Regions from separate parts of the Robertmurraya sp. FSL R5-0851 genome, predicted to be linked through region 3. Evidence: riboswitches for the same ligand, from Rfam matches in the RefSeq annotation. Region 3 holds a riboswitch; each other region holds the start of a gene.
What was found. A riboswitch is a leader RNA that binds a small molecule or an ion and turns the genes downstream of it on or off. The one in region 3 is predicted to bind glycine.

Region 1 (11,172 bases), 830 kb from region 3:
GCCAGGCTGATGAAATCATGGCCATTGCCCAAGTTTACGACCACAAAGCTCGCCTTCGTTCATACGAGCTTCTGGCAGAAATTACAAAAAGCGAAAGGTAAAAAGGAGGACATCAGCATTTGACATCAAGAATTCTTCCAAAGGGCATCACCATCATTAAACACGTGGCAGAGCGATACTAAATGTTTTTATACCTTTATATATCTAGCAGTATCATATACTAAACACGGTAGATTACTTGTATTTATTGTGTTAAATGAGAATAATACCCACGATGCTTTTACAAATTTAAGGGGGCTTATCATTATGAGCAAAAAAATCGCTACACTAATAACAGACTTATTTGAAGATGTAGAATTCACAGAACCAGCACAAGCATTTAAAGATGCTGGTCATCAAGTGATCACAATCGACATACAGGCTGGAAAAGATATTACTGGTAAAAAAGGTGAAACAGTAAAAATAGATAAAGGAATTGGGGAAGTTAATCCTCAAGACTTTGATGCTTTACTCATCCCTGGCGGCTTCTCTCCTGATTTATTACGTGAAGATGATCGTTTTGGTGAATTCGCAAAAGCATTTATACAAGAAGGTAAACCTGTTTTTGCCATTTGCCATGGCCCACAAGTATTAATTGATACAGACCTATTAAAAGGCGTCGACATAACAGGTTTCAAATCAATAAGGAACGATCTCAAAAATGCAGGTGCTAACTACAAAGATGAAGAAGTTGTAGTAAGCAATAATATTGTAACAAGCCGTTTTCCGGATGACATTCCTGCCTTTAATCGTGAATCCTTAAAATTATTAGCTGAATAATAGGTATTGAATAGTATCGTTTTAGAAATAAATTTCACAATAAATGATCAATACAAAAAAGATTTTAAGAAGGAAGGGTTTTACTATGTCATTAAATGGTAAACGAGTAGTTGTTTTAGGGGGTACTTCTGGTATTGGTTTAGCAACTGCCAAAGCGTTTCTAGATCAATCTGCTCAAGTGATCATTGCCAGCCGTTCTGTTTCCAAATTAAATGAAGCAAAACAAGTTCTTGGTGGAAGTGTAGAAGGAATTGAAATCGATTTTCGAAGCGAAGAAAAAGTAGCAGAATTTTTCAGTAAGGTTGGAAAATTTGACCACCTTGTGGTAACAGCAGGAGAAGGTGCGATGGGGCACTTTAGCGAACTGCCTGTGGCAAGTGCTAAAGAGGCATTTGATAGTAAGTTCTGGGGGCAATATATTACTGTCCGTTCAGCACTTCCATATTTAAGCAATGAGAGCTCAATCACCTTAACCTCTGGTGTATATGGCGTTCGTCCTCCTCAAGGCGCTACTACGTTAGCGGCAATCAATTCAGCCATTGAAGGATTGGTTCGAGGACTTTCCGTAGACCTAGCCCCTATTAGGGTAAACGTGGTTTCACCTGGAATTGTAGACACTCCAATCTATGCTGGAATGTCAGATGATCAGAGGCAAGCACTGTTCAACGGCATTGCACAACAGCTCCCTGTTGGACGGATTGCAAAGCCGGAAGACATAGCTGAAACCTATGTATACCTTGCTAAGAACGGTTTTACTACTGGGACGGCTGTTCTTATTGATGGTGGAGCTCACTTAGTATAATCGCCTAAATCGATGTTGAAAGGAAGCTTACCACCTTACCAAGCAGCAGTTCTAACTAAAATAGAAATAAGGTAAGAATTAAGTGATTTACTGGTGGCAATACTGCAATAGAGTATTGCCGCCTTTTTTGTTCATTAGTTACATAAAAGATACAAAAGGAAGTGTTGGTTTTTAATGAGTGTACAGGATGAAAATCAATTAACAAAAATAAAAAATTCCCTTGAGAGTCGTGTAGTTACATTGCCTGATGGAACTTCTCTGCCAAGAATAGGACAAGGAACTTGGTACATGGGAGAAAATCCTCAAATGAGAGATAGGGAAATCAAAGCTTTACAACTCGGTATAGAATTAGGCATGAAACTAATAGATACGGCGGAAATGTATGGTAATGGCGATTCTGAACGCTTAGTAGGTGAAGCAATTAAGGGACGTAGAGATGACGTCTTTTTAGTATCAAAGGTGTATCCTCATCATGCAGGATTAGATATGATAGCCAAAGCGTGTGAAAACAGTCTAAAAAGGCTGGGAACCGATCATCTTGATTTGTACCTTTTACACTGGCGAGGACGTGTGCCATTAGCAGAAACCATTGAAGGAATGGAAAAGCTACGCAAGGAAGGAAAAATAGTAAGGTGGGGAGTCTCCAATTTTGATACCGATGATATGAAAGAGTTATGGAACACCACTAACGGAAAAAATTGTATGACTAATCAAGTGTTATATCATCTTGGTTCAAGGGGGATAGATTATGATCTCTTACCATGGCAGCGAGAACATCACATGCCTATTATGGCATATAGCCCGCTAGCTCAAGGAGGTTCATTAAGAAGACAATTGTTAACGGATCCAACCATTAAAGAGATTGCAGAAAAATACGCTGTACAACCCTTACAAATCGCTCTCGCATGGACAATCCGTTCTAACGATTGTCTAGCTATTCCAAAAGCTGTTCAAGAAGAACATGTACTAGCAAATGCGAAAGCTACTATAATTGAATTAACAAAAGAGGATTTAAATAGACTTGATGAGGTATTTCCGCAACCGACTAGAAAAATGCCTTTGGACATTATATAGAAATTTTAGAGGATAGACAAAGAAGAGGGGATTGTATATGTTAACAGAGGTATTGGAAGATTTACTCCAGATGCAGCCTCTTGTATGAAAATTAGCTTTTTAGGAACAGCTTAACATTGACAAATAAAACTGTTCCTAAAAACATTTTTTCTGAAATAAAACCGATTAAACCACACCTTGACGTAATGTAAAAATTATTCAACTATTTTTTATTACGAAAAGGTAGAAGCAGGGAATTCATCAATTTTCATACGAAGTAAACTATAAGGTTTCTGTCGCAGGTCTTTTCCATAATGAAACCTTGCCTGCCGGTGTAATTGGTTCACAATAACATATAAGTATTGATCCGGCCCAATTGAAAACGTATCTGGCCATAAAATTCTCGGATCATGAGCGATTGTTTCCATTATGCCATTCGGCAATATCTTTCGAATACTGTTGTTTTCATAGTCTCCGGCATAAATGGTTCCTTTTGCCCCAGTGATCATTCCATCAGACGCACCTTTTTCTCCCCAGTACTCCACCTGATAAGGTAGTTCTATGTCGGGTATCGTTCTGTCTCTTAGAGCTTCTGTTGAGATCGAATACAAATGCCGACTGGTAAGTGGACAGTAAAATAAAATCTTTCCATCGGGAGAAATCGCTATACCATCAGACGCCAATTTAAATGGAGATGTGGATCCATCTTTGTTTCGGTTCATCAAAATTTCACCTTCTACTTTCGGCAAAAAATAAGGGTCGGGTGAAGTTGAATTAGCTCCATTTAACCGTCTAAACGCCTTTCCATTTTCTAAATCTACAACGATAATAGCTCCTGGTCCTTTGGAAGATGAATCCGTTATATAGGCATAACCGGCTTTTCCAACACGAAAATCGAATCGGACATCATTCAGATAAGTTGTTGGAAGGACAACATCTTCTGTAAAGGTATATACTTTTCTTATTGTATTGGTTTTTAAATCAACAGCGACTAATTTTGCCCCTCCTTTAATTGGTTCAGAAAAATTCGGTGCCGCTGTATCTAATACCCAAAGTGTTCCTCTTCCATCCGCAACTACACTTTGGACACTGATAAAAGACATTGTGATATTACCCTGATAACCCAAATTGGTTTCTAAACTAGGATAAGGCTGCAAAGTATCCCCAACAATTTCCGCAACAGTGAATTTAACGTCGTCTCCCCATTTCGGAAAGCAAATGAAAATACGACCGGTTTCTGATACGCTAACACCTGTCGGCATAGCTCCATAAAATTCATAGACTAGTTCTAACTTACCGAAATATTTTTCCATAGGTAACATAGGCTTCATGATGTCCTCCTCAAAAATTTCGCACGGGATATCACCTATATATGATTTAAAATATTTTTAGTGCCTGGTTCATAATGGGCTAAAATTTTTACATATAGTAGATAAGAATGATGAATACGGACATGATGCTAAAATACTGAATAATAATTTCTAATGGATTAGCACTCCTGTTTCACCACAGAGTAGATTTGATAAAAGGATTAAAAAAGGAAGTATGATCTATGTGTAAAAAGATGGAAAATAGGGAAGTTTAATAAATAAAAAGGAATAAGATATGATAGGACTTTTTATTGCCATTATTACTTTTAATTTTATTGCCTTTAAAACAGTGAAAAGATTCACTACAAACCAAATTGTGCATATATGGATCTTTACAATTGCTTTTCAGTGTATTTTTGATCTAATTGTTGAATTTAAATATCATGCCTATTGGTATTTTGATAAGCAGGTCGATTGGTTAGGGATGCTTGCTCATACAGTACTTATTCCTCCAGTTAATATGATGTTTCTGAATTGGTTTCCTTTTTATCAATCGGTTTGGAAAAAATTCATTTATATGTTCTTCTGGGTGATTGGAATATTAATTTATGAAACCTTAACCCTGCTGCCTGAACCTTGGGGATATTTCCACTATGGTTGGTGGAGGATTTGGCATGCAGCCATTGTGGACCCGATTTTACTCCTTATATTGTTAGGATACTATAAATGGATTTGTAAATTAGAAATGCAACTATTAGAAAATACCATTCAAAAGTAAAATGCTCTTTTTGAGGGCATTTTTTTTAAGGTTTTCTTAAGGTTCGTCTTTAATAATTACTGAAGTTTACGGCAAAGGATATCCAAAAGGATTAAAGGGGGAGGAAAAATACCGTTAGAAGCTCGTATTATGGCAGTGGCTGATGCCTTTTTAAAAAGGATTGGTAAAACAAATACGAATCTATATCCAAGCAAGAAACTGATCGATCGAATTATCAAAAGGTCGGTTCATAGTGTGTAAAAATAAGATTGATCATCATCTCACAAAAATATTCTTGACCAACGAAAAGAATACTGCTAAAATTACAAATTATCGTAGAATAATAGCTTGAGAGTTTGTTGAAAAAACAAATCTCAGCTGTAAATAATTTAATCAAGCAAGCTATGAATGTTATGGGTCAAACTATAACAGGAGCGGCTTCTGGAGAGATCGCGTATTGCGACGCCGAAGGGTTCACAATCTCAGGCAAAAGGACAGAAGAGTAAAGATACTATTTGGTATGAATGAAAGAGTAAGTAAGTTCTCTTTTTATCATTTAACCATGTGTATTTGTTATTCTGACGTTTTAAGAGATTGGAGGGAACTCCAGTCTCTTTTTTTATGGCTATTATTACTACAATAACAATTGAAAAAAACGGAGGAATATCAAGTGGCACAGCATGAATTAAAAAGGGAACTGAAAAATCGACATGTACAGCTAATCGCAATTGGTGGAACGATTGGTACAGGATTGTTTTTAGGTTCAGGAAAAGCAATTTCATTAGCAGGTCCCTCTATCATCTTAGCTTATTTAATCGTAGGGATAGCAACCTTTTTTGTTATGAGAGCATTAGGGGAGCTTTTGTTATCGAATGCGGGTTATCAATCCTTTACCGATTTTGCAGTCGACTATATTGGACCATGGGCAGGCTTTGTGACAGGATGGACATACTGGTTCTGTTGGATTATGACGGCGATGGCCGATATTATTGCAGTAGGAATGTATGTGCAGTATTGGTTTGACATCCCACAATGGGTACCAGCGCTTATCTGTTTAATCATTTTATTAGGGTTGAATCTTTTAACAGTAAAGCTTTTTGGAGAATTAGAATTTTGGTTTGCGATTATTAAGGTTATCACCATTCTTGCTTTAATTGTGATTGGAGTGGTTTTACTTGTAATTGGATTTAAAACAGACGCAGGAACGGTTTCGATACAAAATTTATGGCAACACGGAGGGTTTTTCCCGAATGGAATTAGCGGCTTTTTATTTTCTTTCCAAATGGTCGTATTTGCTTTTGTTGGAGTAGAGTTGGTTGGTGTATCAGCTGCAGAAACAGCAAATCCAAAGAAAAATATTCCTTCAGCCATTAATAAAATTCCATTAAGAATTCTATTCTTTTATGTGGGTGCTTTAATTGTCCTGCTTAGTATAAATCCATGGAACCAATTGAATGCAGATACAAGTCCCTTTGTTAAGACCTTTACTTTAGTTGGTATTCCCGTTGCGGCCGGGATCATTAACTTTGTCGTATTAACTTCTGCTGCCTCTGCTAGTAATAGTGGATTATTTTCTACCAGTCGAATTATGTTTAACTTAGGACGTCAAAACGGTGGAAGAGGTATGCTTGCAAAGTTAAACAAAAATGCAGTGCCAAGTAATGCATTATTCATTTCAACGGTCATTGTTTCGGTCGGGACACTATTGAGTAAACTGATCCCTGAGCAAGCCTTTGGAATTGTAACGACCATTAGTGCAATTTGTTTCATTTGGGTGTGGAGCATAATTTTAATCTCTCATATTAGATATAAGAAAACTCGTCCAGATCTACATCAAAAATCAATATTTAAAGCTCCATTAACACCTTTTATTAACTATGTCGTACTAGCTCTTTTTGCCTTTATTTTGCTCGTAATGCTAATTTCAGAATCCACACGTGCAGCATTATTGTTAACACCATTATGGTTTGTTTTGTTATTTGGTTTGTATTTCTTTAAAAGAAAGAAATCGGTGTAATAGTGTAAGACACTTTGTCAGGAGAGGCAAGGTGTTTTCTTTTTTTTAGGCTCTTTTCTAAAACATTGTTGCTATAAACACACCTTTAGGAAATTAACTATATGTTTAGACAGCAATCAAAATTTTTTCATCCTTAGAAAAGAGCTACTCTTCAAATAGACCAATAAACCCAGCGTTATACCAAAAACAACAATCTTTACGAAACCAGCCTTTTTTTATATATAAAAGTAGAACAAGCAATTGTTCATAAAACTCAACATAGGATAATAGCATTATGTTCTCTAAAAAGATTTTCTTGAAGGTGTAGGGGGGGCACGATGAAAAAGACATGGTTGTTAGGCTTTGGGTTTTTTAGCATTAGTATCGGTTGGTCGCTGTATAACGGATTTGTACCATTTTTTCTTGAAAATTATTTAGCGAGCACGGCACTGATTGGTTTTTTAATGACCATTGATAACTATATTGCTTTATTTTTACAGCCTTATATTGGGCAACGCAGTGATCGGACGAATACAACCTATGGCAGACGAATGCCTTACTTACTTGTGGGAATCCCTCTAGCTGCTTTGTTTTTTGCACTAATTCCATTTCACAATAGTCTTTTAACTTTAATTATTTTTATGTTGTGCATGAACCTGTCGATGGCTATATTTAGATCTCCAACCATCGCTCTCATGCCAGATATCACACCAGAATACCAGCGAACAAAAGCAAATGGAATTATTAATTTTATGGGTGGCGTTGGTGCCATATTGGCATTTAGTGTGGGCTCTTATTTGTTTAGTGTGAATGAATCCACGCCTTTTTTAGCTGTTAGCGTCATATTTTTGGTAGCATTATGGGTTTTGTACAAAAACATTATTGAAAGACGGGATGCCCTCTTCTATTCAGTTACAACTGCACCGAAGCTCAGCTATAAAAGTGAGTTAAATCGTCCAACGATCATTTTATTAGCGGCAATCTTTTTCTGGTTTATTGCGATACAAGGGATGGAAGCCTTGTTTACTTTATACGGAGTAAGTGAACTAGGCTTAACCAAAACCGCATCTGCCTTTTCATTAGCCTTCTTTTCATTAAGCTTTGTTTTGTCGGCCATTCCTTCGGGGTTGCTGGGGGCTAAGTATGGAAAGAAAAGAATGATTATCATAGGAATAATGGGTTTGATTTTTGTGTTTTTATTGTTAACTACTGTTCAAACCGTTCTATTTCTTCGGATCCTTTTATTCGCGGGTGGAGTTTTTTGGGCCTGTATTAATATTAATGCTTATCCATATATTGTCTCGACAGGTAGCGAACATAGTTATGGAACTAGAACGGGTTTATATTATTTAGTTTCTTCGCTGTCGGCCATTATTTCACCACCCATATTAGGGGTCTTTATTGATCTCTTTGGTTTTGGAATTTTGTTTTATGCTGCTGCGGGAAGTATGGTGGTTGCGTTGGTTTGTATGTTGAAAGTGAAGAAGTCGGATAAACATATTGGTTTTGAAAGATAAGAGCTCTTGAACAAGTCAAGAGCTCTTTAATAAATTACACACCTGGAAACCAACCAGGGCTATTGATAATGGCATTCCATAGAGGGTCAGGAATAACTAATTCCTTCTGCTTCTCTTTGTTTATTTTTGTTACAATCTCATTCTCTCTGTTTTCAGAGATTTTTTGAACCCAGTCTGGATCAATGATTAGTTCTCTTCCTAAGGCGAGAAGAGGAACCCCCGTCGCAAACGCTTTACGTGCATCTTCAGCTGTGTAAATAGAACCTACTCCAATCAAAGGAACACGATCATTTATGGTTTCTAGTAAATACTCAATTCTACTCTTAGAGAGATCTTCTACTCCTCTATGTGGGGTGGAAAAGAAATCCATTAATGATACATGTAGATAATGAAGGTCTTTATCAGCTAAGGCGTCGATTAATTTCAAGGTGTCACCCATTGTAATTCCTGGCGTTTCAGGTTCCTCAGGGGAAAAACGATATCCTATTAAAAAGGGAGATTGTGCACTTTCTCGGACAACACGTTTTACCTCATTTACAACTTCCAGAGGAAAAGTCATCCGTTTTTCCAAACTGCCACCGAACCGGTCTTCTCTTCGATTGGAATGAGGGGAAAAGAATTGCTGTATTAAATAACCGTTTGCTCCATGAATCTCAACCCCATCAAACCCGGCTTCAATCGCTCGACGGGTAGTTTCACCAAACGCTTTGATCATTTCTTGAACTTCTTCTTCTGTTAAGGCTCGGGGATTTATATTTGGTTCTTCTGTGGAGACACCGCCTCTTTCAGCGGGAATATCACTGGCACTTACAATTTCACCGTTTGGAACAAGCTCGGGAGGACACATTCTTCCTCCGTGAAAGATTTGGAGGATCGCTTTTGCTCCTTGCTGCTGTATAGCCTCGGCTATACGGCGTAAACTAGGAATCATTTCATCGCGATCTCCACCAAACTCTCCGTGAAATCCCTTCCCATTTGCTGTTACATATGTACAGGCAGTAATAACCATGCTAACTCCTGCTGAGCGTCTCGCGTAATAATAAACTTCAGCATCCGTCACTGTGCCGTCTGGATTGGAAGAGAAATTGGTCATTGGTGCCATGACCATTCGGTTTTTTAATGTGATTCCATTCGAAAAACGAAAGGGGGACAACAAGTCTTCATTTTTTACACTCATATAAGAATTCCTCCTAAGTTTTGTACTTTACTATACTCACCTACAAATAACATTTTATGTTTACCTGTTATTTATTTTCTTGACCGATCATAAACAGACATTTATAATTAGTAAAAATCATGATAGCTCTTCTTAATGTCCTGGAGACAAGGGGAAGGGAAATCATTTGTAATTATTAATTTTGTTTGGTTGCTTATGTAAACACAGTGTATGTGAGTATAGAAGAGACCAGCGATGATGAATTTTTATCACCGCTGGTCTCTTTTTTATTGGGCAATTTTCTAAACTGAAGGAGGTTTTTTATTTGAATCGTTGGTTAGTGGTGTTGGGGGCCGTTCTCATTCAAATTAATTTAGGGGCGGTGTATGCTTGGAGTCTTTTTAATCAGCCGCTTATCGATAAGTTTGGTTGGGCTAGGGAAGATGTGGTTGTTACTTTTTCGATCACGATTGTTGTTTTTGCATTTGCAACCATTTTTGCTGGTAGACTGCAAGATCATATTGGACCGAGGTGGGTCGCAACAATTGGAGGTTTATTGCTAGGGATTGGATTGCTGCTATCAAGTCAAGCAACTTCCCTATTACAGCTCTATTTCTTCTATGGTGTTATCGGAGGAATTGGGATTGGAATGACCTACGTTTGTCCACTATCCGCATGTGTAAAGTGGTTTCCTGATAAAAGAGGATTTATAAGTGGTGTAGCTGTCGCAGGATTTGGACTAGGTGGTCTGATTTACAAACCATTGATTGGATATCTTATTGAATTATCAGGAGTTTCTTCAACTTTTATGTATTTAGGAATCATATATTTATTGTTTGTTATTGCTGGGGCACAGTTGCTCAAAAATCCAACAGAGGAGCAGGTAGTAAAGTATCAACCTAAACAACAAACATCTATTAATCAGGTAAAAACATTTGTAGATACGAGCAATCAGTTTACACCTAAACAAATGCTTCGAACTCAACAGTTTTATTTATTATGGTTCATGTTTTTATTTGGTAGTGTTTCTGGTTTAATGGTGATTAGTTTTGCTGTCGACATCGGAGTTGAGATGGCAAATCTAGAACTTGAACAAGCAGGAAATGCGGTTATGGTGATTGCCCTGTTTAATGCGGCAGGACGTATTGTATGGGGAAAACTATCCGATCGTTTTGGACGGAAATCTACATTAATCACCATTTATGGCTTAACAGCCGGAATGATGTTTTATATGAGTACAGGAATGATGAACTATGCTCTGTTTTTAATGGCTGTTTCTTTAATTGGATTTTGCTTCGGTGGTTTTCTCGCTCTTTTCCCATCTGTTACTGCAGACTATTTTGGTGTACGAAACATGGGAAGTAACTACGGCTTTATGTATCAAGCCTACGGGTTATCTGCGTTTGTTGGGCCGATGGTTGTGAAGTCCCTTCCGTTTACCTCTGCTTTTTTACTAGCGGGTTGTATCTGTATTGTGGCAATTATTTTGGCAAGAGTGATTGAAGTACCAAAGATCATTCCTGGAGAAAGGCTTCTTGAAAGAGAAGCATAATATAAGGCAAAAAACCGAGTACTTCCCAAAATGTACTCGGTTTTTTTGCTATAAGATCATAAGGCTTTGACCTGTTCTTGAACTTTTTGTAAGACCCGATGACAAAGAAAGCTGATACAAAAAGCACAAACACTATAGATGAATAAAAAAGTAATTTGCCAAAAATAAAGGAGTAACCCTGTAGCCACCATACATATCAAGGACAAAAAC
Region 2 (11,172 bases), 1.5 Mb from region 3:
TCACATCTTCAAGCTTAGAAAGATGTAATCTTGCTACGTTCGGATGAATATTAAAATTGTCTGCAATTTCTTGAACGGTAACTTCCTGATGTCTTTTGGTAATGTACTGATAAATGTAATAACGAGTTGGGTCCGATAATACATTTGTTATTTTCAATGTTTGTTCCATCTTAGCCACACCTCTCGGATCTCCTTAAATTTATTCCATTATAATACAGGCGGAGATAGTAAAAACTGTATTCACTATTAGTTTATAAAATGTTCACAACTTGTTGGCGAAATATTGAACAAATAACTATATAAAAGTTATACAAAAGATTAAAATATATTTAACAGAACAATGAAAACACCTTCAAAGGCGGGAAAAGGATGAATGATTTGATATTTTTCACTTATCCAAGTTGTACATCTTGTCGAAAAACGAAAAAGTGGCTGACAGCCAATGCGGTGGCATATGAGGAGAGGCATTTATTTAAAGAAACACCGACAAGTGAGGAATTAAAAGTATTACTTTCACTTACCACAGAGGGATTGGACGAATTACTTGCAACAAGAAGCCGAGTATTTAAAAGTCTTAATCAGGATATGAATGACCTTACTCTTTCACAGGTAATCAATATGCTCGTTGAAGAGCCTAGATTGTTAAAAAGGCCTATTGTTACTGATGGCAAAAAGTTAGTGGTCGGTTACAACCCAGACGCATTAAAGAGCATTTTGAACAGAAAAATGATTAAAAAAGTAGCTAGTTAAAAAAGGGAAGACCAAGGTCTTCCCCTTTTTTACTTTGTTGTCCAGCTACGAAAGCTAGCCCCTCGGGGTCATAAGCCAAATCTCTCCGGAAGGCGGGCCTTCCTGCAAGATTCGTCTTATGCCTGTCGGGGCTGAACAAGCTTTCTCCGCTTTTCTTACTGGGCTAGCTGGATTCGAACCAACGCATGACGGAGTCAAAGTCCGTTGCCTTACCGCTTGGCTATAGCCCATTTTTCGTATCAATTAGTGCTGTTACTAACTTGTTTGTACTAATTATTATGGTTGCTTTGTTGAAAAATATTCACACTTTTTCTCCCCTCATTTTCGATTGAAGTGATACGATAGGTTTATCCAAATGAAAAGGTGGTGTCTTATTGGTGACTTCGATTGAAGAATTAGCCGATCGAATGTTGAAGGATGCTGTTACAAAGCAAGCAACCGATATCCACATTATCCCACGCAAGCTTGACACTCTTGTTCAATTTAGAGTGGCACATCGCCTTGTTACTCGCTACTCTTTACCTATTGAAGAATGCGAAAGGTTAATCTCCCATTTTAAATTTAGTGCATCCATGGATATTGGGGAAAAAAGGCGACCTCAAAACGGTTCCTATTCGATAATGGTCGATCATCAGCAAATTGGTTTGCGCCTCTCTACTCTTCCAGGCAATAAGAAAGAAAGTTTAGTCATACGACTGCTCCCCGAACACCATACAATCCCTTCTTACCAAGTTTCCTTATTCCCTTATATGACCAATAAGCTTCTTGCCTTACTAAAGCATGCCCACGGATTAATCATCTTAACTGGTCCAACTGGCAGTGGAAAAACAACAACCTTATACACCTTGCTCGAAAAGAGTACGAATTTATTTGACCGAAATGTGATTGCTTTAGAAGATCCAATTGAAAAGGAAAGTGACGCTGTTTTACAGGTTCAAGTGAATGAAAAAGCTGGAATATCCTATGCGACAGGATTGAAAGCTATCCTTCGTCATGACCCAGATATAATAATGGTGGGTGAAATTCGAGACAGTGAGACAGCCAAAACGGCAGTGAGAGCAGCGTTAACAGGACATCTTGTGTTATCAACTATGCACACTCGCGATGCAAAAGGGGCGATTTATCGACTTCTTGAATTTGGTGTAGATTGGATTGAAATCGAACAAACTCTTGTTGCAGTTACGGCTCAAAGATTAGTAGAACTTAGTTGTACACTTTGTACAGCTGAATGTTCAAATGCTTGTTTTGGTTGTGAGCGTTCAAAGAAAGCGTGTGTGTTTGAACTATTAGCAGGTCAACCATTAAGTCATGTTATTCAGGAGGCAAGAGGGGAGAAAAGAGCGTATGACTATACGACCCTAAGGAAGGTCATATCAAAGGGGATTGCACTCGGTTTTATAAAAGAAACGGAGTATGATCGATGGGTGTTGGACAATGAAATCAAATAAGTGGTTATTAACGGAGCAATCCAACTTGCTAAAACATGTGGGTGAATTACTTGATAGAGGGTACTCCCTGGCCGAGGCGTTGGAATCCACTTCCTTACAGATGGGAGAAGGGAAGAAAATCCAACTGAGTAAAAGTATCAAATTACTAAGAGAGGGTTTCGCTTTTTCGTTCGTTATTCAAAAATTAGGATTCCACCAAACCTTAGTCAGCTATGTGTATTTTGCAGAGCAACATGGTGGTCAAGCTCATGCATATATGGAAGCAAGTAATTATATGATGAAGCAACAGAAAGATAAGAAAGAACTAATTAAAGTATTAACTTATCCCCTTATTCTTGTTTTTACTACTATCCTCCTTTTTGTATTTGTTGATCAATTCCTTTTACCAAAGTTTGTATCTCTCTTTCAATCCATGGGGTTGTCTTCCAACTTCTTTACAAGGGTTATTCTCCTTATTGGCTCTTCTTTCCCCTTCATTAGTGCTCTTTTAGTATTAACTCTACTTGTATGTGCTAGTTACTATCTTTTTGCCTTCAAGAATTATTCCGCCATGAAACAAAAAGAGATTTTAGTGTCCATTCCGTGGTGTGGTCCGTTTTTTCAATTATTAATTACTCACTATTTTTCTGTGCAAATGAGTTATTTGTTAGGAGGGGGGCTTTCGATTTTTGAGGCGGTTAGTCTTTTTGAAGGAAATAAGAAAAACAAGTTTGATCAAGAGCTAGGAGTTTATTTGAAGCAACATCTATTAAAAGGGACTAGTCTAGAGGAAATTATTAAAAAGCAGAAGATATTTGAGCGTGACTTATCAATTATTATCCAGCACGGCCAAAAAAATGGCCGGCTTGATCAAGAGTTTCATTTCTTTAGCAGCTATTGTATGAATAGATTTCAAGAAAAAGTGAATTACATAATGAAATTTATTCAACCGTCTATATACCTACTTGTAGGATTATTAGTGATTTCAATGTATCTATCCATCTTACTACCGATGTTCCATTTAATGGAGGGTATATGATCTTAAGGAGGAAAAAAATGAAAAAATTCATCCGAAATGAGAAGGCTTTTACACTTATAGAAATGATGATTGTTTTGCTTGTGATTTCAGTATTATTAATCATTGCAGTTCCAAACATCAGTAAGCATAATAGCAATATTAAAGAAAAAGGATGTGAGGCTTTTATAAAAATGGTAGAAGCCCAGGTTCAATCCTTTGAAATGGATAAAAATCGTTTGCCAACCGATTTGGCAGAATTACAAACAGAAGGGTATCTACAAGACAACCAATTAACCTGTCCAAATGGAGATATCGTGACGATCTCGTCTACGGGAGCTGTCTCAGCTAATAATGAATAACAATAATGGGTTTACATTAATAGAATCTATTTTTGTATTAAGTATGTTTGCTTTGGTAGTTTCATTTTCTTTTCTTTTTGTTCGTCCTCAAATGTTTTACCTCGATAAACAGCTCTTTTTTTCACAATTCAAAGATGATCTTTATTATATACAACAATATGCCATTTCAAATCATACTGTTGTCTCAGTAAATATCCTCCCACAAACTCATCGATATTACGCCAAGGATCAAAATGGGAATTATATTGTTGATCGGGTCTACTCAAACAAGGTGAACATTAGAGAGGGTTCACAGAAGTTGTATTTTCGTTATAACACATCTGGAAATATAAATACCTTTGGGACTTTGTTTATTGACATACAAGAAGAACGGTATAAATTAACGTTTAACATAGGGAAGGGAAGATTTTATGTTGTACAAAACTAATGGTTTTTTCCTTGTTGAACTATTGCTTTCTCTGTCCATTTGGTTGGTAATAACTTTATTTTTACTCCCGATGTTTATTCAGGTAAGTAAGCAGTCGCTTAACACTCAATATAGTCGAGAGGCTTCAAAGCTATTATATGATTCCTTACAGGAAGCAATGTTCACCGGATTATTCATAGACCAATTAACAGTAGAGAGAAAAGGGAAGTCATTTACTGTAACAAAGGAAGTGTCTAAAAATGAGGTGTGTGTAAAATATGAAAATGCTTTTAAAAAGGAAGTTCTCCTATGTGACAGTTTTTAATAATCACGGATTTACTTTAATTGAGATGTTGATAGCTTTCTCGATTTATTGTATGCTTGCCTCTTTTTTACCTTATATTTTTTCGATTATTTTGAACATGAACCATGTTACGAATCGAACACAACAATTAGAATTCGAGCTCTTTATTAGTCAGTTAAATACGGAACTTCAAGGTTGTGATTATGTTGAGGTAAAAAACGGAAAGCTTTATTTACAAAGTGTTGGGGAATTAGTCACGTATGAGAAATATGGGCCATACATCCGTCGATTGGTCCAATTTCAAGGTCATGAAATAGTTTTACAAAATATTAATAGTGTTGAGTTCAGACAAAATCAAAAAAGTATCTCAATTTCTGTTATTGGAAACAATAACGTCTTATATGAGGACCAACTGTTTCCTTTCCTTCAGGTGGTGGGAGGACCATGAATGAAAAGGGGTTTATGTATCCTATAAGTTTATGTATCTTTCTATTAGTCTCTCTATTTTTAACGATTGAGTTTAACCAGTACGTTTCCGAAAAAGGGATAGTGGCTTCAGTTAATCAACAAGAAAGACGACAGTACTTATTTTTGCTCACATCGAAGAAGATCTCTGAGGAAATGGAAGGAGCTGTGATTCCTGTAGATGGAATAGCATCATATTCAGACACCACTGTGACGTATACGGTAAAACAGATTACTAGCCAATATGTTGAAGTCACTTTTTTTATGACTCAGGGTACACTATCGATTAAAGCAATAGCTCAGTATGAGGTGGGAAGCGGAAAATTAGTAAAATGGTTGTTACCAGTGTAGCTCCCTATGGGTTTAGTTAAATTGTATTTGGTCATACTGTTAATGACTATAAGGGAGGCAAAAACATGAGCGCAGTAAATGATTATGTGAAATACATTACACAAACGATTACAAAATATATTGATCAACCAAAGGAAGAAAGAAAAAAGATGAGGAAGGAAAAAAAAGAAACAAGAGAAGCGTTTGCTTTTCGTTGGTTTGGTATTCTTCCATATGTCATTATGATGAACAAAGGAAAAAGAGAGAAATCATTAAAAGGGAATGACAAATGAGTCGTTCCCTTTTAAATTGCTTTTTCAGATAAGTAAAAAATACCGCCATTTATTATCGAAATCTGAACTTTTGGTTCGTATTGCTCCTGTAAGGCTCGTTTTTCATTTTCATAGCTTTCTCCTTTTTCCTCCGCTTCTTCATAAAAATGCTCCAGCAATTTCATGTCTTTTGACCAGCGTTCTCTAGCATCGTTTGCCCATGAATGATCTTCTTCAAGAATGTTTGAACGAATCATATTCTGAATTCGTGTTACCCCACTATTCGGCATAATAAGTGGTGATAAGGTAAAGGAGTAGTCAGGTATTTTGCGAGCTAATTGTAATTTTAACAGTTCATTGTGAAAGTTCTCGACTAGTTGACCATTAATTAATTGTAGACCTATCGACCGAAAGACGTCTCTTTTACGGTCACATTGATAGGAGATTTTTACGTTCATACCTAACCAAGGACGTAATGGTACTTGTTGACCCATGGTTGCTTGATGATCTTCATAAAGCCGAATATATCCAGCAAGGTTTTTAGTTGAATGAAATATTTGATGAAGTCTTGGCGAGCCAAAATGGATGACCTCGCCTTTAATATCTTCAGGTGTCTTTTTTTGATCCGTAATAAGCGTAAGTTTCATAGGGTTTGGAACTCCACCTGTTTTTTCTAAGTAATGCCAGTAAAACGGACGATTCATCAATTCCTTATCTAATTCAACTGTTAATTGTACGGTTATATATGAACCGGTATTTACGAGTATTTCACATTGGTTAGCAGTAAAATACTTCACCAAAAAATTATGAATTTCCTGTTGCTGCACGATAATCACCATCCTTTACTTCTTCAGCAAATTGAATCATGGAAGCTAGATTGTCCATTTTTATTCGCATTTCCCCTTCAGAGGTGGAGTTTCCGAATATATCTGATAGATGATCCTCAAAGCTACCAAACTCTAACCGAGTCAGAATATCATCGAGATCACCAATTACTTTTTCAAATAAATTAATTTTTTCATGTAGTAGCTTTAGAACATGTTCTTCCACAGTTCCTTTAGTTGCAAAATTATAAATCATTACGTCTTTTTCTTGACCTAGGCGATGAATTCTCCCGATACGTTGCTCTAATCTCATTGGATTCCAAGGTAGATCAAAATTAATGATATGATTACAGAACTGAAGATTAATTCCTTCTCCTCCTGCTTCGGTTGCAATAAGGACCTGTACATTGTTTTCAAAAAGCTGTCTCATCCAGTCTTTTTTGCCTCTTTTAAATCCACCACGGAAGGGTACGGAACTGATTCCATTTTGCTTTAGATACCATTGAAGATAGAGCTGAGTGGCTCGATATTCGGTAAAAATAATGACTTTATCATTTACTTGTTGAATCAATTCTAGAGCTTTGACGGCCTTCGAATTCGTATGAACGGCGTTTACCTTCTCGATTAAATATGTGATTTGATCCTGATATTCCTTCGAGGGGTTTTCTTTCTTTTCAAGCATATTCTTTAATGTGAAAAACACTGCCTCTCTACTACTGCATGCTTCTCTTTGAAGAGTCATGACTGAGAAAGCGGATGTCGTTGTCCAGTCTCCCTCTGATCGTAGTTCAGTAACAGAATCATACAAATCCTGCTCTTCCTTAGTAAGCTCAATAGGAATGGTTTCAACTTGTCTTTTCGTCCATTCAATACCTGTGTCTGCTCGACGATTTCTAATCATCACTTTATTTACAAGCTCTTTTAAATGTTCATTATCGTTAATATCGCGGGAATCCTTCTTATATTTTTCATTAAACACAGATTCATTTCCTAGATGACCAGGTTTTAAGAGAGAGACAAGGTTGAAAATCTCACCAACTCGATTTTGAATAGGGGTTGCTGTTAGAAGTAAACAGAATTTTTTCTTTAAGCTTTGTACAAATTCATAGTTTTTTGTTTTATTGTTTTTTAATTTATGTGCTTCATCAATAATAATCAGATCATAATCTTGAGAGAGAATGATTTCTCGATGTGGAGCACGTTTAGCTGTATCGATGGAAGATACAACTACATCACACTGTTCCCACACATAGCTTTTACGTTGTGCAACTGCCGGAATATAAAATTTACTTGTTAATTCATATGACCATTGGGTAACAAGGGAGGCGGGAACAAGAATGAGGACTTTTTTTACAAGACCTCTAATCATGTATTCTTTTAAAATAAGCCCTGCTTCGATCGTTTTCCCCAAACCTACTTCATCTGCAAGGATGGCTTTTCCGTTCATACTTTCAACAACTTGCTTGGCAACTTCTAGCTGATGAGGTAGCGGTGTTAAATTAGGGAGATGTTTGGGAGCTTGTAATCCCTCAAAATTATCAATAACCGTATGTTTTTCTACCTCTACCGCTAGCTTATATAACTCAAAGTTCCCCCAAGGGCCGTCATTTGTAATTTTCTCTACCAGTCCCTCCTGCCAAGAAGAATCAAACTCAATCTCTACCGTCATTAAAAACAACTCCCTTTTTTGATCGATAAATATATTGCCGTATGGGTTTCGAAATGGTAGGATGATAATATCTTAAAAGTTTTGAAATTTGTCACATTATAGTTTATTTTGACGAATGTTCTATAGTACAGCTTAGTATGATCCAAATTGGGAAATTTTATAATGCGAATGAGAACAAGGGGAGAGACTACTTCTAAGTAGCGCCGAAGGAGCAAACAAAAATTTGTGAATCTCTCAGGCAAAAGAACTCTTGTTTGACGCAGCTCTGGAGAGCGCTTCATCATTTGAAGCCACCAAAGGGGACAGCCAAACGGTAAACTTTCAGGTGCCAGGACAGAGACCTTTCTTAAGTAAAGAGGGGGGTCTCTGTCCTTTTTTTATGATTTGAAAAGGGGGAAATGATAGTGGCGCAACTAAAAAGAACACCGCTTTTTGACGTGTATCAACAATATGGTGGGAAAACCATTGACTTTGGAGGATGGGAACTGCCAGTTCAATTTTCAAGCATTAAAGAAGAGCATGAGGCTGTAAGAACGAAGGCAGGATTGTTCGATGTTTCTCATATGGGAGAAATTGAAGTGAAAGGGACAGACAGTTTGGCCTACCTCCAAAAAATGATGACGAATGATGTATCGAAGCTGCAAATAGGTGATGCACAATATACTGCTATGTGCTACGAGAATGGTGGTACGGTCGACGATCTTCTCATCTATAAACTGAATCACGACCATTATCTGCTTGTTGTAAATGCTTCAAATATTGAAAAAGATTTTACATGGTTAAACGATCGTGTTGAAGGGGATGTAACGCTTTTGAATCTTTCTGAACAAATGGGCCAGCTAGCTCTTCAAGGCCCGCTTGCCGAACAGGTTCTTCAGAAGCTAGTTGATACAGCTGACCTTTCGACAATTGGATATTTTAAATTTCAAGAGAAAGTATCCATCGGAGGAAAAGAGGCACTTGTTTCCAGAACAGGGTATACCGGAGAAGATGGCTTTGAGGTGTACTGTAAGAGTGAAGATGCGACTTTCCTATGGGAAACCATTCTTGAGGCAGGTAAAGAAGACGGCGTTCTTCCTTGTGGCTTAGGCGCTCGTGATACCCTTCGCTTCGAAGCTAATTTGGCCCTTTATGGTCAGGAGCTTTCTTCCACGATTTCTCCGTTAGAAGCTGGTATTGGTTTCGCTGTGAAAGTTAATAAGGAAGTAGATTTTATTGGAAAGCAAGCTTTAAAGCAGCAAAAGGAAGCTGGAATCCCTCGTAAACTAATAGGCATTGAAATGATTGACAGAGGCATACCAAGACATGGTTATCCGGTGTATGTGGGTGAACAACTCGTAGGAGAAGTAACAACTGGAACACAATCACCTACGTTGAAAAGAAACATTGGCTTAGCGTTAGTGGATTCAACAGTCGTATCTGCAGAGTCGGAGCTAACCATTGAGATTCGTGGGAAACGCTTGAAGGTGAAAGTGATACCAACACCATTTTATAAAAGGGAAAAGAAATAAGGGAGGAACAAACGTCATGAAGCATCGCTACTTACCAATGACAGAAACCGATAAAAAAGCCATGCTAGAAGAAATCGGAATTTCCGATGTTCAGGAGCTTTTTAACGATATTCCAGAAAGTGTACAGTTTAAGGGAGAATATAATATTAAAAAAGCTAAATCGGAGACAGCCTTATTAAAAGAATTAACTCTTTTGGCTTCTAAAAATGCCGACTTACGCTCACATACTTCCTTTTTAGGAGCTGGTGTGTATGATCATTACATGCCTGTCATTGTGGATCATGTTCTTTCACGTTCAGAATTTTACACAGCCTATACACCTTATCAACCAGAAATTTCACAAGGTGAGTTACAGGCGATCTTTGAATTTCAAACAATGATTTGTGAATTAACAGGTATGGACGTAGCTAACTCTTCGATGTATGACGGTGGTACCGCTTTGGCAGAAGCGGCGATGCTAAGCTCTGGTCATACGAAGCGTAAAAAGGTGCTTCTCTCTAGTACAGTACATCCGGAAACAAAGGATGTAGTCAAGACGTATGCAAAAGGACAATACGTAGAAGTCGTAGAGATTCCATACCAAGATGGTGTTACTGATTTAGAGGCGTTAAAGAGCGAAATGGGTGATGATATTGCAGCCGTTATCGTACAGTATCCAAACTTCTTTGGAAGAATCGAGCCGATGAAAGAACTCGAGGAAATCATTCACGCGAACAAAGCAATGTTTGTCGTATCAAGTAATCCTTTGTCCCTTGGTGCATTAACACCTCCGGGAGCCTTTGTTGCTGATATTGTAGCGGGAGATGCACAGCCGTTTGGAATTCCAACTTCATTTGGTGGACCACATTGCGGTTATTTTGCTGTAACGAATAAATTGGTTCGTAAAATTCCTGGTCGTCTTGTTGGTCAAACAAAAGATGATCAAGGAAGAAGAGGGTTTGTTTTAACGCTTCAAGCAAGAGAACAACATATCCGACGTGACAAGGCAACATCTAATATTTGCTCAAACCAAGCGTTGAATGCTTTAGCTGCTTCGGTAGCTATGACGGCTTTAGGGAAAAAAGGCGTCAAAGAGATGGCTGTGAGCAATATCCAAAGAGCTCACTATGCAAAGAAAGCATTTGAAAATAAAGGATTCACCATTGCCTTTAATGGACCATGTTTTAATGAATTTGTAGTTGTCTTAAATAAGCCTGTGAAAGAAGTAAACCAACAGCTATTAAAGGAAGGAATCATTGGAGGTTACGATCTCGGTCGTGATTATCCAGAGTTAAAGAATCACATGCTCGTGGCAGTGACTGAACTACGTACAAAAGAAGAAATAGATCTGTTTGTTGATAGAATGGGGGATTATCATGCATAAGGAAGACCAAGCGCTCATTTTTGAATTAAGTACCTCTGGCCGAGTAGGGTATAGTCTCCCGGAGATGGATATCCCTGAGGTAAACTTAGATGATTTGATTCCAGCTGAATATTTGCGAGCTGAAGAACCAAATTTACCTGAGGTTTCTGAGCTTGATATCATGCGTCATTACACCGCTCTTTCAAAAAGAAATCATGGAGTGGACTCTGGTTTTTATCCTCTTGGATCTTGTACGATGAAATACAATCCAAAGATCAACGAAAACGTCGCTCGTATCGCTGGCTTTGCTCATATTCACCCACTTCAAGATGAGAGCTCTGTTCAAGGTGCATTGGAGCTTATGTACGATCTTCAGGAGCATCTAATTGAAATTACGGGTATGGATGAAGTTACATTACAGCCTGCTGCAGGAGCACATGGTGAGTGGACGGGACTTATGCTCATTCGTGCCTTCCATGAAGCAAACGGGGACAC
Region 3 (11,172 bases):
AGAAGAACGACTGGATATGAAGGAAATGGTGACTACATGGAAATACATGGAGGTCGACACCGAGGATTATGGATTGAAAAAAGGCAATAGAAGAACGAGAATCGGATTAATTGCCAGCGCTATGCGGTTATTAGAGACAGAAGGGTTAATCGTCATTCTGGATCGGGATGATATTCCAAAGGTGATTCCAAAACAGGAGCTATTTGAGAGAATTGAATACTTGTATCATGATTATGACCGTTACGAAGTTTTAAAAAAATTAATGACATCAGAGGAGAATGAGCATGCCGAAAATCCATCGAATTAGAATTGTTGGCCTGAAATATGATGGCATGCAAAAGCAATATAAAGATACGACCTTTAACTTCCATAATGAAGAAACGTCAACTAATGGTCTCATCGCTATGATGAACGGGGGCGGAAAAGGGGTGTTTCTGCAAACGGTCTTCCAAATTCTCAAACCTGGAACATCTTGGGGAAAACAAAACAATCGTTATTATCAGCAATTTTTCTTTAATAATAAAGAGCAGTTTATTCCTTATACCTTTCATGTTCTCATTCAATGGGAACTAGACGGTGCCGATCGCAGACATCTAATCACTGGAGGAATGTTCTCTGCTGAACAGAGAATTTCGATGAGTGAAGAAGGTGGAAATGAAAGTAAATCTTTAGAGCAGGAAGCAAAGATTCTCCCTAATATTACATTTTACACGAGAGAATTTGAACGGAAAGAAGAGGCCGCCGTTGAGCATATTCCACTTTATGAAAATGACGAGGTTGCTGACAGTGAAAGTTTGAAAGATTATCTGAAATGGAATGGATATGACGTTTATAAAGATATAAAGAAGCACTATCGCATCCTTGATACATACGGAATTAACCGTAAAGATTGGGACATTATGAAGGATATCAACAAGGATGAAGGTGGAGTAGGAAAATATTTTGAGGGAGCTGAAGATGATCATTCCCTTTTCCAAAAACGAATTATTCCTACCGTTAGTCAAGTCTTGCATCGAACGGAACACCAAAAGAATGATCTGGTCGAGATTTTTAAGAGTCAGGCTAGTATTGCCAAGGATCTGCCTGTTCTTTTAAAAAGAGAGCAAGCCCATAAAGAATTTTTAGAAGATATTGTTCCCTTTGAAGAGCATTTAGCTAAAGGGGTCGAACATAAAGAAATTGTTCAGGAAAGTATCAAGGTCGGAAGACAACTTCTTGGTGCATTAGAACTTTTGAAGACAACAGAAACGGAAATGTTACTTACTTTAGAAAAAGACCTAGAGAAGTTAACACTCAAGCAAGAAGACCTACGCTATCAAAAAGATAATTTGGAGTATGCAAAAGCTCATCGAGAGGTAATGGCGTGGGATAAGAAATTAGTAGAAGAAAGAAAAAAACACACCTCCTCTCAAGAAATAGTGAAAGAGAAACTGGAACGAAAAGAACAGCTCGTCTTTCAGTTATTATTGAAAGAGTGGAGTGAGAACGAACAAACGATTCGTTCCCTGTCACAGCAGATTGCCATCTTAGAGCAAAATAGTGGCTTAGAGCAAGTGAATCAAAGAATGGATGAAATCAAAAAAGAAGTAGCACAACAATGGGAGCATTCTTATCTAACCATACAAGAAGGTGTAAGGCAGTACTTGGGCTATCAGAAGTTCTTAAAGAAAAAAGAAACGGAGCTCTCGCAACAGGATAAGCAGAAGACAAAAGAAATCGCGCAAATTAGTACGGAAATGGATTTTCTTTATACACAAATACATGCTTTTGAATCAAAAGATGAGGCACTCATCAAAGAATTTGGTGACCGCTTAACGTATGACTTAAAGGGCTTGATCGAGTCTTTCTCAAAACAAATTGAGGACAAAAACACGAGCTTAGAAGAGATACAAGCAAAAGATAAAGAATCTAGTGAAAAGCAAAATTCACTTGCCTCTTCCCATGGTACGCTCGTCCAATCCATTCAGTTTTCAGAAGAAAAGTGCACGGAATTAAAGGTAGCAAATAACGAGCAAGAGCAAAGAGAATCAAAACTATTAGATAAGCTTCATGGTTTATTAGATGATGTCACAGCACCGTTTACTCACTCTCTTTTATCAAAGTATGCGTTACAGATAGAAGAACTTCTGGCGGGTAACAGACAACAAGGGGAACAAATTAAAAAAGAACTTTGGGAAACGCAGCTTGATCATTCCTTAAATGATGAGGGGTTTTGGATTGCTAATAAAGATGTAAAAGAATTAAAAGAATGGATCGACGAGAAGACAGGCATTGATGTGTTTTATGGTACACAGTTTCTTCAATCATTACGTGCAGAAGATATGGCGAATTATTGCTTAACATATCCGCTCCTTCCGTACGGTTTAGTCGTAAGTCAGCATCAGTGGCAAAAAATTAATCAGCAGGTTCTATCAGGAAGAATGTTTAAAAGTCCGGTTCCGATTTTCATGCGTGAGGAAATGAACAGCGACAATCACCCATCTTCCTTTGTCATCATTAACGGAACCGAAAAAGAGTTGTTATCGGATAAGAATCAATTCACCCACTGGAAAATTAGTATGGCTAAACAAATAGAAGAAAAGAAAGATACACTGATTGAGATTGAAAAAACAGAAAACTCCTTACGTCGTATGTTAAAAGAAATCGATCGGTTTTTATCAGGCGAATTATCTAGTGATATCGTAAAAAAACTTAATCAGGAACAGAACGCTCTTCTTACTAAGAAAGCTAATTTGCAGGAAATCATCATTCAACAAGAAAAGGAAAAGGAATTTCAGCTTCAGTTAAAAGAGCAATTGGAACACACAAAGCGAAAAATAGAAAAGCTTACAAAAGATGTGGAAACATTAGAGGAGTTTGAAAAAGAAAAAACACTTCATCAAGAAAATAAACGGGTGAAAGAAGAAAAAGAGAAACTAAAGGAAGCCTTGGTCCTACAGCAACAAGAATTAGGAAAAGAGCACCAACAGATTGTGGAGCTGCAAACCAAGTGGAATCATACGTATGTAGAATGGAAGCTGACAACCGAACAGAATATAAAGGAGATTGCGTTCTTTATGGAAGGAGCAGCTTTTCCACCTGATGAAAAAGTCGACCAAAGTGAAGAAGTTCCACGCCTATCCACTCATTTATTAGAAGAGATAAATGGGAGAATGGAAGAGTTGAAACAGCTTCAAAAATCAAAGGAAGAACAAGCTAGAGAGTTGCTCGTTATTCAAGCAAAGAAAGAAACCGAACAAAAGCAGCAAACAAAATTAGAGAAAAAACTCAAAGCAGCAAATGAGGAGTGGGAAAAGGCCTCTGCACCTGACGAACCTATTAGTATCTTAGAAAATATGCTGCAAACGGCACAGAAGGAAGCAAAGGCTGCGGAAAAGGAAGAACGTGAACAAGGAACGGCTGTAACGGTGGCTGAAACATCGTTGCAGCATGCGACTGAACAGCGTGAAAAGACTGGAAAAAAGATAGCTAAGCATGAAAGACAGCCTGAAGAATGGGCAGATCTTGACTTAGAAGTAAAGGAAGTAGAAATAAAAGACCAAACGAAGATAACGAAGGATGAAGTAAAGAAGACGGAAAAACGTCAGAAAGAAACAGAAACCAATATTGCTAGTTATGAAGGGGACTTGTTAACTCTATCCGTGATCTTAAAGGAAGATGCAGCAGTCTTTACCGAACATGAGCTAGAGTTAATTAAGACTCAAGGGAAAGCATGTATCTTATCCTGGTGCGAAAAACATCAAGAGATTTTAGAAGAAGGACAAGAAAAGCATGCAAAAATTGATCAATCCTTGCGTAACTTAAAGCTTGCAATTGAAGGAAAAGATTGGGAGATTCGTTTTAAGAATGAAGTGTTAACGACATTAGACCATATGGATACAAGGCATTACTCGCATATTCAAAGCATTGTGAAAAATATGAAGCGATTCTCACAAAGTGGTTTAGAACAATTAGAACGAGACAAAGAAAGGGCAGAAAAGGCTCAAAACTTCTGGGCTAGCCGTGCTAGTATGAAAGTGATGAGTATTTCAGAAGCCATTCGTTCCATGATTGTGAAAATGAAGTTGAAAAATGAACGAGGATCTTTCCCTCTCGTCCAATTAAAAGAAGACATCCTGCCTAAAAAGGCGGAAGATATTGAACCGTTATTAAAGCAGCACTTTGTTTCAGCGATAAATAAAATTACAAAGCAATTTGATATGATTGATGATCATAATCGATTATTAGACCAGGAAATTAAACAGCTTATTAGTGACGAGCAAATTTTGTTTGTATCACTGAGAAATCGATATCCTGAGCTACTTGTCTATAATATGAGAACGGATAATGCCTTTATGTATGGGAAACCGCAAAGAGAGCATTACTCCACTTGGCAGACCATTAATCAAGGTTCTAAGACAAAATCGGATGGCAGTGGTGGACAAAAGTTATCAGCTCGCATGGTGATGATGATGATGTTATTATCAGTTAAAAGCGAAACCGATCAAAGCTGGGTTCCTTTAGTCTGCGATAATCCGTTCGGACAAGCTGCATCCACACATGTCCTTGACCCAATCTTTGCAGTTGCCGATAAGTTAAAGTTCCAATTTATCGTTGTCACTCCGCCCGAGCTCGTGAAAACAGAAATCAGCCAACGATTTGACTCCTACTATAAACTGGACTTCATTCGTGAAAAAGGAAAAGAAATAGTCTCCGACACCATCGTTCCAGCCTATCGGATATTTCAAGGAGAAGAAGTCCTTCAATAGGAACATAATGAAAAAATCCACCTTCTATATAGGAAGGTGGGATTTTTTCTAGTAGAGAATCTCGACGTATGGAAAATTTGAAAACACTGTTTTTTTCTTAATTCTAAAATTAATTAATCAGTGCTTGTAGGGGTGCGGGAATTCTTCCGCCGCGATTAATCATATTCTGTGAGCTGAATGGATTTACCCCCATAACGGGTGCTCTCCCAAGTAGTCCTCCAAATTCAACCATTTCTCCTTCTTGCTTTCCAGGTACAGGGATGACCCTTACTGCTGTTGTTTTTTTGTTTATCATTCCGATAGCTGCTTCATCTGCAATCATTGCGGATAGGGTAGCAGGCGTAACATCTCCTGTTATAGCAATCATATCAAGTCCAACTGAACAGACGCATGTCATTGCTTCAAGTTTTGATAAACTTAAAGCACCGTCGATAATTCCTCGAATCATTCCATTATCTTCACTGACCGGAATAAAAGCTCCACTTAATCCACCAACATAAGAACTGGCCATGGCTCCACCTTTTTTCACCGCGTCATTCATGAGGGCCAAGGCTGCGATTGTTCCATGAGTACCCACGCGCTCAAGGCCAATTTCCTCTAAGATTTCTGCAACACTATCATTAATGGCATTGGTAGGAGCCAAAGAGAGGTCCATAATCCCAAACGGAATATCGAGCCTCTCGGCTACCACTCTACCAATAAGCTCACCTGCACGTGTAATTTTGAACGCTGTTTTTTTGATAATATCAGATACTTCTCCAAGGTCAGCATGTGGGTGTTTTTTTAACGCGTTCAATACGACACCAGGGCCACTAACACCAACGTTAATAACCGCTTCGCCTTCTCCAGCTCCATGAAAAGCTCCAGCCATAAATGGATTATCTTCAACAGGATTACAAAACACAACGAGCTTAGCACAAGCAATTCCATTTTGATCCTTTGTCCGCTCGGCTGCTTCTTTGATAACAAAACCTAATTGCTTAACCGCATCCATATTAATACCGGTACGAGTAGTCGCCACTGAAACAGAGGCGCAAACTCTTTCTGTTACACTAAGTGCTTCTGGCAAGGCTTTAAGTAAGGTCTCATCACCTTTAGAAAAACCTTTGTGAACTAGGGCAGAGAATCCTCCGATAAAATCCACACCTAATTGCTTTGCCGCTAGATCAAGTGTTTTTGCAAGCTCTACCGTTTGTTCAACGGTTGCGTTTCCTAGGATTTCAGCAATGGGCGTAATAGATATACGCTTATTAATAATCGGCACGCCAAATTCTTTTTCTGTTTCTACTGCTACTTTCGTTAAATCCTTAGCATAAGTAGTAATTTTATGAAATACATTTTGCTGCATTTTATGGAAATCGGAATCCGCACAATCACGGAGACTGATTCCCATTGTTACGGTTCGAATATCTAGGTTTTCCATCTGAACCATTCGTATAGTTTGAAGGATTTCATCCATTGCAATTGTCATAGTCTGTCCCCACCTAACTAAATTCTGTGCATCGCTTGAAAAATCTCTTCAAGCTGAATGTTTATTTTTAAGTCCATTTCCTCCCCAACTAAATCCAGTTGGTCACGGAGTTGTGACAAATTTTCGTTACCGGTCACATCAATAATCATCATCATCGTAAAAAAGTCTTGTAAAATAGTTTGGCTGATATCCAAAATATTCATGTTATTATCAGCAAGAATCGTTGTTACTTTAGAAATAATGCCAACCTTGTCCTTTCCGATCACACTTACCACTGCACGTCTTCTTTCCATTTGTTCCACCTCATTATTTTTTTGAAATAAAAAAAGATTGGAGTATCTCCAATCTCGGGTAAGAAGAGTGTGCAAAAATATTATTATGCAAACATTCTCTTCTGTCCTTTTGCCTGAGATTGTGAATCCTTCGGCGCCGTATGCATACGGTCTCTCCAGAAGCTGCTCCGGTAATAGTTTGATCCACTACCATCATGGCGGCTGTATTGAATTAAGTTAGATATTATCAATAAATAATAATTCAGTCAATTAAAATTTGAGAAAAATAAAAAAAGACTATATCAATTTTGACTTTTCTGAAAATTGTTATTGAAAAATGGTAAAAAAGAACATATAATCAAAAATGAGCATAAACGATCAAAAACATCCACGTTTATGAATGAATGCAAATGATTTATGAAAGCGCTCTATTTTTGGAGGTGAGGCTTATACATAATAAAGGAAAATCTATTAGATAGTGAATTTTTATTTTACTTTACAGAAAAAAGCAAGAAAAAAGTACGATTCAGGGGGACCCACGGCCAAATGGAAAAAACCCCTAAATCATACCTCTATTTGAGTATGCCTAAAATTATATAGAATTTTAGAACTCATTTTTATGGTATGGCAAAACAGACTTTTTTTCAAGTATTTTAAAAAAACGACTATTATTCTAGGAAATTATTATTTGGAGGTTTTGATACCATGAAAATTATGAAGAGATTTCACATTATATTATTCGTATTACTTTTAACTTTATTAAATGCTTGTAGCAGTGGAGAGAGTTCTTCTACGAATGCTACGGATGAAAATAATACTGAAGATAAAGAAAAGCAACTGAAGATCGGGTTGACGGTTCCAACTTTGGGGAATCCATTCTTCGTAGCCATGTCCAAAGGAGCTGAAGAAGTTGCTGCTAAGTATGATGCTGAAGTCATTACAGTGAGTGCCGATCATGATCTGGCAAAGCAAACGGCTCAAATTGAAGACTTTATTACAAAGAAAGTGGATCTTATTTTATTAAGTCCATTTGATTCAGCTGGAATTGCAGGTGCAGTTAGTCAAGCAAAAGCAGCAGGAATTCCGGTTGTTGCTCTTGACGGTTTTGCAGAAGGTGGAATCGATACAGTGGTGATGTCAGATAATGTTCAAGCGGGGAGATTAGCTGCTGAGTACCTAGTAGAGCAATTGAATGAAAAAGGAAATATTGTCATTATTGATGGACCTCCTGTATCAGCGGTTACAGACCGAATTAAGGGCTTTAATGAAGTGATAAGCAAATATCCTGACATTAAAGTGGTTGCTAACCAAAACGGTGAAGGTAACCGTGAGAAGGCGCTAACTGTAATGGAAGGAATATTATCTGCAAATAAGAAAATTGATGCCGTTTTCACGATCAACGACGAAGAAGCGGTTGGAGTACAAATTGCTCAAGAACAAGCTGGTAGAGAAGATGAGTTCTTCCTCGTAAGTGTTGATGGTGCTCCAGCTGCTGTTGATGCACTAAATAAAGGTGGTAGCTTTGCCGGAACTTCAGCACAGTTCCCTAATCAAATGGTAATTGATGGTGTAGCTTTAGCATTAAAAATAATAGATGGAGAGAAAGTTGACTCAGAAGTTCTTATCCCTACTGAATTCATTACTCAAGAAAATGTTGATTCATATAGTGGGTGGTAATCCATACCCCTCGGAATGAAAAGATAAACATAGTGCTCAATATCGAGCACTATGTTTACACCAAATGTAAAGTAAGGAGGGGCAGGAATGAATGTAACGAAAGAGCAACAAACGAAGCATCAATCTATAAATATACAACCTATTATGAGTATGAAGGACGTATCAAAGCAGTTTTCTGGTGTGAAGGTGTTACATAATGTTGAAATTGATCTTTTTAAAGGGGAAGTTCATGCATTAATGGGTGAGAATGGTGCAGGGAAATCTACTTTAATGAAAATAATGGCAGGTGTGTACCAGCCGGATGGTGGATCGATCGTCTATAAAGGTGAAGAAGTGCGGTGGAATCATCCCATGGATGCTAGAAGTAAAGGCATTAGTGTGATTCATCAAGAGATAAGCTTATCTCCCAACTTATCGATTGGAGAAAATATATTAATGGGTACCAGTTTAAAGAAAAATAGAATGGGTTTAATCAGCTGGAATGATATTTATGAGAAGGCAGAGAAAATTTTAACATCGATTGGTTCTACATTGGATCCTCGAGCAGATGTTAGTTCATTAAGTGTCGCTCAACAACAAATGGTAGAAATAGCTCGTGCACTATCACTTAACTCAGAAATATTAATCATGGATGAACCAACCGCCTCTTTAACAGACAAAGAAATAGAGAAGCTTTTTACAATCATAGATGAATTAAAAAGAAAAGGTGTTGCGATTGTTTATATTTCCCACCGAATGGATGAAATTTTTAAAATTTCCAATCGTTTTACCGTACTTCGAGACGGTCGATTGGTCACAAGCGGTCCAATATCTGAAACAAATCCTACGCACCTAGTAAAACTTATGGTAGGACGAGAATTAAATGAGCTGTTTGTAAGAGAGAGAAAGGAAAATAATATAGGAACGAAGAATCAACCAGTACTCGAGTTGAAAGGTGTCTCAGACAAAAAGATCGTGAAAAATGTCTCTTTGAAAATTTATCCTGGGGAAATTGTTGGTTTAGCAGGACTTGTTGGAGCTGGTCGAACAGAGCTTGTAAGAACCATCTTTGGATTATCAGAATTGTCTGAGGGCGAAATCATCATAGAAGGTAACTTGGTTCAAATAAAAAATCCAATTGATGCAATAAAGCTAGGAATAGCCCATGTACCTGAAAGCAGGAAAGAACAGGGTTTATTACCCAATCTATCTGTTAAAGAAAATATCATGATGGTACAGTTTCCTATGTACCGTAAATTTAAGTTCTTGCAGTACAAGAAAATCAACCGTGAAGCGGATCGTTATATTGAGGAACTTGGAGTCAGAACGGCATCTAAAGAACATAACGTAATGGGCCTTAGCGGTGGAAATCAGCAAAAAGTCGTTATTGCAAAATGGCTTTCTATTGGTCCAAAAGTATTGTTACTCGACGAGCCAACACGTGGGGTAGATATAGGTGCGAAAACAGAGATTCATAAAATTATTAATCAACTAGCTGAGAAAGGGCTTGCTGTATTGATGATTTCTTCTGAATTACCCGAAATTCTTGGAGTGAGTGATCGCATATTAGTAATGCACGAAGGTAAATTAAAAGTTGAACTGTCTCATGAGGAAGCAACACAGGAAAAAATCATGTACTATGCTACAGGAGAGGTTAAATGATGAATATAAATGTACAATCTACTAATCCAACAGTAGTTACGTTCAAGGATCGTTCCAAACAAATATTTAATCAGCTGGGCATGTTAATCATTCTTGCTTTGTTAATCGTAGTTATGAGTGTAATAGCACCAAATTTCACAGATTCAAGTAATATATTAAACGTATTGAAGCAAAGCTCGATTACAGCAATCCTGGCTGCTGGAATGACGGTAGTGATTCTAACAGGTGGGATAGATTTATCAGTTGGTTCGACTCTCGCTTTAAGCGGTGTTATATCTGTTTTACTTTCAAATGCTGGTGCTCCTGTTGGTTTAGCGATGTTAGCTGGAGCTGGTGTTGGATATGTGGCTGGGGCGATTAACGGTTATTTAACAGCAGTACCCAAGCTTCCGGCGTTTATCGTCACACTTGGTAGTATGACCTATTTAAGAGGATTGGCTTATGTCATTACAGGTGGTTATCCCGTAGTTTTAGCATCAGAGAAGTTCAAGTTTATTGGAGCGGGTGAAATATTTGGAATACCTACTCCGATCTATATCATGGCCATAGTTTATCTCATCATGTTTGTCGTATTGAAATACACGATGTTTGGACGCCATGTCTATGCGATTGGCGGCAACGAAGAGGCTGCCCATCTAACCGGAATTAAAGTGAATCGTACATTAATTAATGTCTACTCGATCAGTGGTTTGCTTGCAGGTATTAGTGGAGTGGTGATGGCAGGGCGCTTATTCTCTGGACAGCCGATGGTGGGTATCGCGTTTGAACTGGATGCGATTGCAGCAGTCGTTCTTGGTGGTACTAGTTTTGTAGGAGGACGAGGAAGAATACAAGGAACCATCATTGGCGTGTTAATTGTGGCTGTACTAACAAATGGGATGACCTTGCTTAACGTAGATTATTATTGGCAACAAGTCGTAAAAGGGATAGTCATTGTCATTGCTGTTCTGCTTGATCGAATGCGCAGTAAAAATTAATAGAAAAGTGGAAATTTGAAAGCACATGAGAGCGAATTGTATTCTCATGTGCTTTCAAGTTTTGATTAATATTTAGAATGGATACTGTCTGTTTGTTGTTTGAATAGATACCCATTTCGTTACTGTGAATTCTTCGACCACCCATGGATTTCCGAATCGACCTAATCCACTAGCTTTATTTCCTCCGAATGGAATATTTGGAGCATCATTTACGGTTTGGTCATTAATATGTGTCATCCCGCTATCAATTTGGAGGGCTAATTCTTCTCCCCGGGCTAAGTCCTTTGTAAATATGGCTGAACTTAGTCCATAATCAGTATCGTTAGCGATTTCAATGGCCTCACTATCTGTTTGTGCCTTAATAATAGTAGCAATAGGAGCAAATA

Region 1: linked by a shared signal. The riboswitch ahead of MKX65_RS04535 (amino acid permease) and the one ahead of MKX65_RS08845 (ACT domain-containing protein) in region 3 are both predicted to bind glycine.
Region 2: linked by a shared signal. The riboswitch ahead of gcvT (glycine cleavage system aminomethyltransferase GcvT) and the one ahead of MKX65_RS08845 (ACT domain-containing protein) in region 3 are both predicted to bind glycine.

The regions. Positions count from the first base shown of each region.
Region 1 covers NZ_JBBOOE010000001.1:881,244-892,415, forward strand. The annotation lists gene MKX65_RS04505 (LLM class flavin-dependent oxidoreductase) at 1-101, shown strand, start outside; gene MKX65_RS04510 (type 1 glutamine amidotransferase domain-containing protein) at 307-819, shown strand; gene MKX65_RS04515 (SDR family oxidoreductase) at 905-1,621, shown strand; gene MKX65_RS04520 (aldo/keto reductase) at 1,796-2,695, shown strand; gene MKX65_RS04525 (L-dopachrome tautomerase-related protein) at 2,908-4,005, opposite strand; gene MKX65_RS04530 (hypothetical protein) at 4,280-4,762, shown strand; glycine riboswitch at 5,173-5,249, shown strand; gene MKX65_RS04535 (amino acid permease) at 5,412-6,758, shown strand; gene MKX65_RS04540 (SLC45 family MFS transporter) at 7,076-8,254, shown strand; gene MKX65_RS04545 (NADH-dependent flavin oxidoreductase) at 8,289-9,431, opposite strand; gene MKX65_RS04550 (L-lactate MFS transporter) at 9,736-10,962, shown strand; gene MKX65_RS27030 (YesL family protein) at 11,019-11,172, opposite strand, start outside.
Region 2 covers NZ_JBBOOE010000001.1:3,188,941-3,200,112, reverse strand. The annotation lists gene MKX65_RS16520 (helix-turn-helix transcriptional regulator) at 1-169, opposite strand, end outside; gene MKX65_RS16515 (Spx/MgsR family RNA polymerase-binding regulatory protein) at 370-750, shown strand; tRNA gene MKX65_RS16510 (tRNA-Gln) at 909-980, opposite strand; gene comGA (competence type IV pilus ATPase ComGA) at 1,128-2,198, shown strand; gene comGB (competence type IV pilus assembly protein ComGB) at 2,185-3,216, shown strand; gene comGC (competence type IV pilus major pilin ComGC) at 3,234-3,554, shown strand; gene comGD (competence type IV pilus minor pilin ComGD) at 3,547-3,981, shown strand; gene comGE (competence type IV pilus minor pilin ComGE) at 3,965-4,285, shown strand; gene comGF (competence type IV pilus minor pilin ComGF) at 4,272-4,712, shown strand; gene MKX65_RS16475 (hypothetical protein) at 4,709-5,080, shown strand; gene MKX65_RS16470 (YqzE family protein) at 5,146-5,352, shown strand; gene MKX65_RS16465 (YqhG family protein) at 5,364-6,158, opposite strand; gene MKX65_RS16460 (DEAD/DEAH box helicase) at 6,136-7,824, opposite strand; glycine riboswitch at 7,993-8,084, shown strand; gene gcvT (glycine cleavage system aminomethyltransferase GcvT) at 8,223-9,335, shown strand; gene gcvPA (aminomethyl-transferring glycine dehydrogenase subunit GcvPA) at 9,352-10,698, shown strand; gene gcvPB (aminomethyl-transferring glycine dehydrogenase subunit GcvPB) at 10,691-11,172, shown strand, end outside.
Region 3 covers NZ_JBBOOE010000001.1:1,708,777-1,719,948, forward strand. The annotation lists gene MKX65_RS08830 (DUF6063 family protein) at 1-307, shown strand, start outside; gene MKX65_RS08835 (hypothetical protein) at 285-4,748, shown strand; gene MKX65_RS08840 (PFL family protein) at 4,858-6,219, opposite strand; gene MKX65_RS08845 (ACT domain-containing protein) at 6,237-6,512, opposite strand; glycine riboswitch at 6,604-6,681, opposite strand; gene MKX65_RS08850 (ABC transporter substrate-binding protein) at 7,197-8,168, shown strand; gene MKX65_RS08855 (sugar ABC transporter ATP-binding protein) at 8,256-9,809, shown strand; gene MKX65_RS08860 (ABC transporter permease subunit) at 9,809-10,786, shown strand; gene MKX65_RS08865 (aldehyde dehydrogenase family protein) at 10,859-11,172, opposite strand, start outside.